DNA from 3 places in the Enterococcus sp. AMC1086 genome. Region 2 is predicted to be linked to each of the others. Evidence: predicted binding sites of a transcription regulator. Region 2 holds the regulator's gene; each other region holds the start of a gene.
The links. The regulator CtsR, encoded in region 2, represses protease genes until heat stress. The targets are predictions, from matches to a motif close to TTGGTCAAAAAAGGTCAAANA.
Positions count from the first base shown of each region.

Region 1: AC4BC4_RS04605 (ATP-dependent Clp protease ATP-binding subunit) is a predicted target of CtsR. The motif match lies at 1,698-1,718, and genes of this name have one in related genera.
Region 3: AC4BC4_RS10845 (ATP-dependent Clp protease proteolytic subunit) is a predicted target of CtsR. The motif match lies at 1,198-1,218, and genes of this name have one in related genera.

Region 1 is NZ_CM177100.1:964,384-967,669, reverse strand. Features, by position in the region: gene ptsP (phosphoenolpyruvate--protein phosphotransferase) at 1-846, opposite strand, end outside; gene AC4BC4_RS04615 (phosphocarrier protein HPr) at 846-1,112, opposite strand; gene ykzS (protein YkzS) at 1,286-1,477, opposite strand; gene AC4BC4_RS04605 (ATP-dependent Clp protease ATP-binding subunit) at 1,789-3,286, shown strand, end outside.
Region 2 is NZ_CM177100.1:3,308,002-3,311,287, forward strand. Features, by position in the region: gene AC4BC4_RS15485 (ATP-dependent Clp protease ATP-binding subunit) at 1-1,084, opposite strand, end outside; gene AC4BC4_RS15490 (CtsR family transcriptional regulator) at 1,089-1,556, opposite strand; gene AC4BC4_RS15495 (ISL3 family transposase) at 1,960-3,264, shown strand.
Region 3 is NZ_CM177100.1:2,300,717-2,304,002, reverse strand. Features, by position in the region: gene AC4BC4_RS10855 (cation-translocating P-type ATPase) at 1-507, shown strand, start outside; gene AC4BC4_RS10850 (type 1 glutamine amidotransferase domain-containing protein) at 586-1,098, opposite strand; gene AC4BC4_RS10845 (ATP-dependent Clp protease proteolytic subunit) at 1,290-1,877, shown strand; gene AC4BC4_RS10840 (hypothetical protein) at 2,169-2,603, shown strand; gene AC4BC4_RS10835 (hypothetical protein) at 2,970-3,131, opposite strand; gene AC4BC4_RS10830 (hypothetical protein) at 3,164-3,286, opposite strand, start outside.

The DNA of each region.
Region 1 (3,286 bases), 1.0 Mb from region 2:
ATCTTTAGGTGTACCAATGTTTGCAGCTAACTCGATATGTTTACCGTCAGCAGTAACTGTTTCAGCATTTTTTAATTTTTCCCATTCAACTTTAAGATCAGCATACGCTTTTCCTTTTGCTTCAAAATCAGATTTTTCAGCATCAGTTGGATGAATGATAACATCGCCATCAATTCCATTAACAGCTAAAATGTCGCCTTCTTTCACTTTAGCAGTGATTTCTTTTGTTCCTACAATTGCAGGAATTTCAAGAGAGCGAGCCATGATCGCTGAATGTGATGTACGTCCGCCAATGTCCGTTACAAATGCTTTCACATAGGTGCGGTCCAATTGAGCAGTATCACTTGGTGTTAAGTCATGGGCAACCACAACAACTTCTTCGTTGATCATTGAAGGATTTGGAAGAGTAACACCTAATAAATGAGCTAAAATACGTTTGGCAACGTCACGAATATCAGCAGCACGTTCTTGCATGTAGGCATTATCATCCATTGCTTCAAACATACCGATATACATATCCGTTACTTCTTTTAACGCAGATTCAGCATTCACTTTGTTATCTTGTATATTTTGTTTGATTTGACCGATCATTTCAGGATCAGATAAAACCATCAAATGAGCATCAAATACTTGAGCTTCTTCTTCACCAAGGCTTTGCGCTGCTTTTTCTCTGATTGCTTTTAACTCAGTCGTAGATTTTGCTAGAGCATCATCTAAACGGCTTTCTTCAGCAGATGAATCATCTACAGATTTTTTGTCAAAAGATAAATCAGGTTGAACTAACAGGTAAGCTTTAGCAATAGCAACACCATCACTTGCGGCAATTCCCTTTAGCATTTCAGACATTATTCTGACAGTCCTTCTTTTTTCATAGTGTCTACGATTGCTGCTAATGCATCAGCTTCATCAACACCGTCAACTGAGATTGTTACGTCTGAACCTTGACCAACACCTAAAGACATAACGCCCATGATTGATTTAAGGTTAACAGATTTACCTTTGTATTCTAAGTTAATATCTGAGTTGAATTTACTTGCAGTTTGTACTAATAATGTAGCTGGACGAGCGTGAATCCCTGTTTCTGCTACGATGTGAAATTCTTTCTTTTCCATATAAATCGGTCTCCTTCATAAGTAAAATAATTTTTTATGTTAGGGTTTTCCTTTCTTGACACGTTTCAAAAGAAACTAGAATCTGGATAATACCCTTTCAATTTTTAAGATTACCATTTTTTGTGAGTAGTTACAACACTTTTCCCCTTTTTTTTATCAATTGAAATGATCAATTATTTTTCTTCCTTCATATAACGATATATAATTCGTCCATTTAATCCAGCTTCCCCAACAAAAGACATTCTATCTGGTAAATTTTTCCAAACCTCTCTAAAGGTTGTAAAATCTTTTGACTCTATAGTAAGTTCAGAAATAGTCCCTTCTTTTAAGGCATTGATTTGTTCTTCAAACGGATTTTCATGCATTGATTGATCACAGCTTTCACTTTTATTTTTGGACTGAAGATATTGTATGACAAAAATAGATATTTGTCTAAATTATACTGACGATCTAAAATAAGCAAATCTTACTATTTTTATAAGAATAAACCAAGTATCCTGTTACAGTGATTCTTCCTATTATTCATCCTACTAATTAAAAGTTCAATTGCTTGATTCTTCTTCAAAAGATGCTATAATATTCTCAAAGGTCAAAAATGGTCAACAAACTATTTGACTTTGTAAAAAGGACTTTAATCTAAAATTTAGTCTCATTTTGAAAGGACGTGTTTTATCCTATGATCTGTCAAAATTGTCAACACAATCCAGCAACGATTCACTTATATGCAAATGTTAATGGTCAAAGAAAACAATTAGACTATTGCCAAAGTTGCTATCAAAAATTAAAAGCACAAGCAAATGATAATCAACCAACCATGTCTCAACAAGATCCATTTGGTTTTGGAAGTTTAGATGATTTATACCGTTCCCTCTCTCGTCAAATGCAAGAACAACAAGGAAATCCTAATGGTCAAGTCCCACCTACTCAATTTGGTGATGGCAACGGCTTTAATGGCGGTCAGCCTCCAAGAGGTGGTGCAAACCAAACTGATGGTTTATTAGGAGAATACGGTATCAATATCACTCAAGCTGCTAGAAACGGCGATGTCGATCCTGTTGTCGGCCGTGATGAAGAAATAAAACGTGTGATTGAAATCTTAAATCGCCGAACTAAAAATAATCCTGTCTTAATCGGTGAACCTGGTGTTGGTAAGACAGCCGTTGTCGAAGGTTTAGCACAAAAAATCGTCGATGGTGATGTCCCACAGAAATTATTGGACAAAGAAGTCATTCGTTTAGATGTCGTTTCATTAGTTCAAGGTACAGGTATCAGAGGTCAATTTGAAGAACGGATGCAAAAGCTGATCGATGAAATCAAGCAAGCAGAAAATATCATCTTGTTCATCGATGAAGTTCACGAAATCGTTGGAGCAGGTGCTGCCGGTGACGGTAATATGGATGCTGGCAATATTTTAAAACCAGCGCTTGCTCGGGGTGAGTTACAAATGGTTGGAGCAACTACCTTAAATGAGTATCGCATCATTGAAAAAGACGCTGCTTTAGAGCGACGTATGCAACCTGTACGTGTCGATGAACCGACTGTAGATGAAACAATTGCCATCCTTAAAGGGCTGCAAAAACGCTATGAAGATTATCATCATGTAAAATATACTGACGAAGCAATTAAAGCTGCTGCAACTTTATCGAATCGTTACATTCAAGACCGATTCTTACCTGACAAAGCAATCGATTTATTAGACGAATCTGGTTCTAAAATGAACTTAACGATCCAAATCGTTGATCCTAAGACGATCGAGAAAAAACTTGCAGATGCTGAACAACAAAAACAGCAAGCTTCAGCAGAAGAAGATTTTGAAAAAGCAGCCTACTACAGAGATCAAATCAACAAATTGCAAACAATGAAAGATAAGCAAATCAGCGATGAAGAAACACCTGTGATCGATGAAAAAAGTATCGAAGCGATCGTGGAACAAAAAACAGGTATTCCTGTTGGCGATCTAAAAGAAAAAGAACAAACACAACTGAAAAACCTAGCTGTCGACTTGAAAGCTCATGTCGTTGGACAAGATGATGCAGTCGATAAAGTTTCAAAAGCAATTCGTCGTAACCGCGTCGGTTTAGGCAAACAAAATCGTCCTATCGGTTCTTTCTTATTCGTCGGACCGACAGGTGTTGGTAAAACAGAATTAGCAAAACAATTGGCTTATGAATTAT
Region 2 (3,286 bases):
TTTCTTCTGCTTCTTCAGGAGTTGGTTCATCCACTTGTACACGAGCAAAACGACGTTCCAATGCTGAATCTTTTTCGATATATTTTTGGTATTCATCCAATGTTGTTGCACCGATTGTTTGCAATTCTCCTCTTGCAAGTGCTGGTTTTAAAATATTTGATGCGTCGATCGCACCTTCAGCACCACCTGCACCAATTAAAGTATGCAATTCATCGATAAACAAAATCACTTCGCCATCTTGATAAATTTCATCGATGACTTTTTTTAGTCGATCTTCAAATTCACCGCGATACTTGGTACCCGCAACTAAAGCACCCATATCTAACATCATCAAGCGTTTTTCCAGCATATCTTCAGGAACTTCACCGTTCACTATTTTTTGCGCCAATCCTTCAGCGATTGCAGTCTTACCGACCCCAGGTTCACCAACTAAAACAGGATTATTCTTAGTACGACGACTTAAAATTTGAATCAAACGTCTAACTTCTTGCGAACGTCCAACTACAGGATCTAGATTGTTTTCACGAGCCAACTTCGTTAGATCACGCGCCAATGAATCCAATGTTGGTGTTCCTTTAGGCGCTGCTTTTTGTGCTTGATTATTCCGACGACGCCCCACATTACCACTCATTTGTGGATCAGTAATGCCTATTTTTTTCATCACTAACTGACGCATTTTAGACAAGCTTAAACCTAAATTTAATAAAATACGTGAAGCTAATATATCTTCATCTCTTAACAATCCTAGTAGAATATGTTCTGTTCCGATATTTGGTGCTCCTAAACGCTTGGCTTCATCACCTGCATAAGCAAAAATTTGTTTTGCACGAGGAGAATAAGGCAAATATGCACCTTTGGGGTATCCCTTAACAGTTCCGTAGCCAGTTAGGTGTTCTATTTCTTCACGAATATCATTCTTATCTGCGTTTAATTGACGCAATGACTTCCCGGCAATTCCATTTGGCTCTAAGACTAATGCTAACAATAAATGTTCTGAGCCAACAGATTGATGCCTAAAATATTTTGCTTCTTCTTGTGCAATAGCTAATACTGCCTTGGCACTTTCAGTAAATAATTCATCCATACTATCATTCCTCCTCGTAACTCAAACGTTCTAAAAATGAATGCATCAATTGAGCACGTAAATAATCTTCATTTGATCCTGTCTTACCTAAAACCTGTTTACCAAGAACAGACAGTATCAGATTTCCTTCTCTTTTAGTTATAACTTCTTCTTCATACAACTTTTGTACGAAAATCAACGCATCTTTTTCTGAAAGTTCACTACCCGTAAATTGAGCCATTTGCTTTAATAATTGATCACTATCAGAAATTTGGACTTTAGCAATCCTAATGTAACCACCACCGCCACGTTTACTTTCCACAGAATATCCTCGTTGAATTGTAAAACGCGTGTTGATAACATAATTAATCTGGGAGGGAACACAATTGAATAAGTGAGCCATTTCAGCTCTACGAATCTCAATTTTACTGCTTTCTTCAAGAATCTTTTTTAAATATGCTTCTATTAAATCCGAAGTATTTTGATTACTCATCACACTCATCCTTTTCCCTTGACTAATACTGACCTTAATTATACATAATTTTAAGTGTTTAATAAAGGAGAATGCCTAATTTGATAAGAAAAGATTATTTACAGCTTTTAATAAATTTAAAGTATAAGGCTAGGAAGTAAGCTAAACGCTTCTGTCCCAACCTCATACTTTTCTAGAACTTTCCCAGAGATACAATGATTATCGTAAAGCTATTCCATTGGTAACCTCAAAAATCAATTCTTTCTATTTTATCCGCTCAGTTCTTTTCAATCAATTTTGGCTCTATACTTTTTGATGTTGGTGAACAATCACCGGCATCTTTTTTAATGCAAAATAATAGAAAAGACACCTTGATATCCTTTAGAATTAAGTCGTCTAAAACCAATCAAAAGGGGAAATCAAGATGTCCTATACAAATCTTATCAAAGAAACCTTAGATATTCTAGACTTAAACATTACTTTTAATGAAAATTCTTTAAAAAAAGAACGCATTAAAGGACGGATCTGCCAGGAATTTTCTGGTACGTTGGACTATTTAGCGCACTCCTGTCCTCATTGTGGCGCCCATGAAGACGGATCGATTATTCGTTGGAGCTTTACAACCTGTCTGATTTTACTGAATGATGTTTCTGAATACCAAACATACTTACGCTTGAAGAAACGTCGTTTCTTCTGCCATTCTTGTGATAGAACTTTTGTCGCTGAAACAAGTCTTATCGAAAAGTGTTGCTCGATCTCTAAGAAAGTTAAGCTTTCGATTGCCGAGCGTCTACGAAACACTTCGTCTATGACCGAAATTGCCCGTCAAAAGAAGGTCTCTGTTTCCTCTGTTTATCGCGTATTGAAACAGTTTTACGAACCCCAAAAAATCAATCGACTCATCTTGCCAGAAGTTCTTTGTTTTGATGAATTTAAATCAGTGAAACAAGTCGCTGCCTCTATGAGTTTCATTATGATGGATGGACAAACAACGCAATTACTCGATGTCGTTGAAAACCGCCAGTTGCCTTTTTTAGAACGCTATTTCTCACGATTTTCTTTATCTGTTCGTGAAGGTGTAAAATACATTGTTTGCGATATGTATGCGCCTTATTTTTCTTTAATTAAGAAACTATTTCCCAAGTCTCAGATTGTTCTTGATCGCTTTCATATTGTGCAACACATTGGGCGAACGTTCTTAAAACACCGCATTCAACGAATGAATACCTTTCTCCATCAAGGATTTGTAGAAGCAAAAAAATACCGTCACTTGAAGAAATACTGGAAACTACTTCAAAAGAATCAATCGAAGCTCCATTTTGAAAAACGCCAATGGCGTCCTTCCTTCCGTGCTTATTTAACAGAAACCGAACTCGTGGATCGATTACTTGCCTATGATGAAGAATTAAAAGCTGGCTATACCTGTTATCAGGATTTTCTCTATGCCATACAAACAAGAGATTACACACGGTTTCACGTGTTATTAGAACAAGATTATTCTAGGCTTCCAGCTTATTATCAAACAACAATTACTACCTTTAAAAAAGTTCAAACGGGCATTAAAAATGCGTTGGATTTGCCTTATTCCAACGGACCGTTAGAATGCTTGAATAACCATATCAAAGTATTAAAGAGAAATGCCTACGGCTTCCGTAACTTCTATAATTTTAAATTGAGAATTACTTTATGCTTTGGGTCTGTTCTTTTTCAACCAAATAGAAAAACCTAGAGGCATTTCCCTCTAGGCTTCA
Region 3 (3,286 bases), 1.0 Mb from region 2:
GAACGTGATGTAATGAGCCATGCACCTCGCGGCAAGAAATCCAACTTCTTCTCTGGCGGTGTCTTGAGCAGTGTGATTTACCAAGGGATCACACAAGGTGCGTTGACTTTGATCGTATATAAAATGGCGATTGAATTCCCTGCACATACGGCAGCTAATATGCCAAACTTATCTGCAGCGGCATTATACGATTTACAACATGGGGATGCCTTAACAATGGCATTTGCAACATTAGGTTTGATTCAATTGTTCCATGCTTTCAACGTGAAATCTATTTATCAGTCAATCTTTAAAGTTGGATTATTCAGAAATAAATCATTTAACTGGGCAATATTAGTTTCGTTCCTATTATTAGCAGCAACGATTCTAATACCAGGATTCAACGACTTGTTTAGCGTAACTTCTTTAGATAGTTACCAATGGGCAATCGTTGCTGGAACATCATTTGCGATTATTCCGATCGTTGAAATCGTGAAGTTTATTCAACGTAGAATGGGTAAAAGCTAAAACTAGTTTTAAGGTATAAAAAACACAAGTGAGCATCTTAATGGACGCTCACTTGTGTTTTTTTGAAAAGGAATAAATTTAAGTAGTTAAATGGGTAACAATCGCTTTTTCGAAATCCGGTAAATCATCTGGAGTACGGCTAGTGATAAGATTCTTATCAATTACAACAGACTCATCCTTGATAGTACCACCTGCATAAGCTAAATCTGGTTGAACAGTAATGTAGGAAGTCAAGGTCCGTCCCTCAGTTAAACCAGTTTGAATAAATAATTGTGGTCCGTGGCAAATCGCAAAAAGTGGTAAATCATTTTCTAAAAAATATTTAGTGAAATCGACAAAACGTTGATCTGCGCGAAGTTGATCTGGAGAAAAGCCGCCAGGAATCAGTAAGGCAACAAAATCATCAGGCGTTACATCTTCAATAGCAACATCAATCGTAAAGGTAGTTCCTTTTTTACCTGTGATTAGTTTACCCGCTTCTTTTTCAATGAGAACGACCTCATAACCCGCTTTTTCCAAGGCTTCTTTAGGAGAGGTTAATTCTACATCTTCTACCATATCAGTTACTAGTACTGCTACTTTTTCTGTCATCGAATCGCCTCTTTCTACTTTAAATTGCTCATACAACGAAGAGCCTAATCAAATGGTAAAGGGAATATTTTTTAGATGCAAAAGATATGCCTATTTTTTAAGGTCAAAACAAGTCAAAAAAGTGGACAAATTCTCAGATTGCGGTATTATTAATAGAGAGATTTAGCTTTAAAATATGGAGGTTATCAGATATGAACTATTTAGATGAAAACGAAGAAACAGAAGACAAACAACAACCAAATGCGTTTATGAAAAAATTGTTCGAAGAACGGACAATTTTGATTTACGGTGAAATCAATCAAGACTTGGCTCGTGAAGTAACTTCTCAATTACTTTTACTTGCAGCTATGGGAGATGAACCAATCAAGATTTTCATTAATAGTCAAGGTGGTCACGTTGAAGCTGGTGACACAATTCATGATATGATCAAATTTGTAAAACCAGAAGTGATCGTGATTGGAACAGGTTGGGTCGCAAGTGCAGGCATTACGATTTACTTAGCTGCTGAAGCGAAGAATAGATATAGCTTACCAAATACTCGCTATATGATCCATCAACCAGCAGGCGGCGTCCAAGGACAAAGCACAGAGATCCAGATAGAAGCAAAAGAAATCATCCGCATGCGTGAACGTGTGAATCGTCTGATTGCTGAAGCGACAGGTCAAACTTACGAAAAAATCGCAAAAGATACAGACCGCAATTTCTGGATGTCTGCTGACGAAGCAAAAGATTATGGCATGGTTTCTAAAATCATTAATACAAGTGACGAAATCAACTAAGGTGTAAATAAGTCTAAGACAGAGGTATTTAAGCCCAAGAAATAAGCAGGAGTTCATGGAAAGTCTCTTCAAATTTTTGTGACTGTCAACTTATTTCCGAAGGAGTTGCTTTTACTTCTACCATTTATTCAGATTCTTTAAGGCTAGAACATAACGCTGCAAGTTATGTTCTAGCCTCATCTTTTTTCATCGAAAAATTAGTAGAAAAACATACTTTTATAGATTCCTCTTGTCATGCACCTATGAAAAAGTGTAAAATTGAGTGATTACTAAAAGAAAGTAGGAAAGATAGTGAAACCAAATTTAGGCTATTATGTTCAAAAAATCAATGATATTGTAAAAGAGACAGAAGAAGTTGGCGAAAAGATGAACGACTATTACGAAGAAGTACGTAAAGCAATCGATGAAGGCAAGGCTTCTGAGTTAGCACCAGAAAGAATCATAGAAATAAAAAATGTCTTTCAAGATGGAACCAAAGAATACACATTAATGCTTGAAAAAGTAACACAATTACGTCCACCGGCTCGTGTAATGGGAATTCATAAAAAATTCGAACGTTCATATATCGAATATTTAGCTGGATGTAATGAAATGATTTTATCATTAGATCCAGAAAAAGGAATAGATGTTGAGTCATTTAACAACTCTGAAGAAAAGCAAGACAAAGCAACAGATGATATTTCATTTGCAATTACGCGAATGAGTAATCTTTTATTGAAAAAATAAAAAAATAAATAGAAAAAATGACAAAAAAAAGTGATATTTCATTTCATTTTAACGTTATTTTTAGTAGACAAATAAAAAAAGGTATTGTATTATATATTCATACCAACAACAACCTTTTTATTTTTCATTTTACTCTTATTGAGTAATACTCCTTTTCCATCGGCCTTTTCAGCCGATGGTTTTTTTATTTTGATTTATAATATCATTTTATTACTATATGATAATTATTTATATTTTTAAATAATTGAAGTTATTTTATTACTGTATAAATAGAAAGAGATAATCAACTTAGCACTATAAAAAAGTCTAAAATAGAACAGTTATGTTCTACTTTAGACTTAAAAAACCACACCGCAATGATTCGTATTAATTTTCTACATTACGAACATAATCATCAAAATACTGTATAAGATCTGCTTTGATCTTTTGGTATTCGACTTCTGTGTATTCACGTTCTTTGATTGTTCCATTAAAAAATGGAATATCCAACTCTTCGCGCAAGCGATCTACAACTTCGCTTTGATCCATTTGGGCACCTTCTTTACCTGTTGTCTACTCTATTATAAAACATTAAAATCATTCGTCAACTGCTCAAAACAATCTTTCATCGCAGTTAATTTACTATAGAGTAGGATGCTATCTTCATCTTCAAGAAAAAAGACTTGTTTTAACTCAAAATAAAA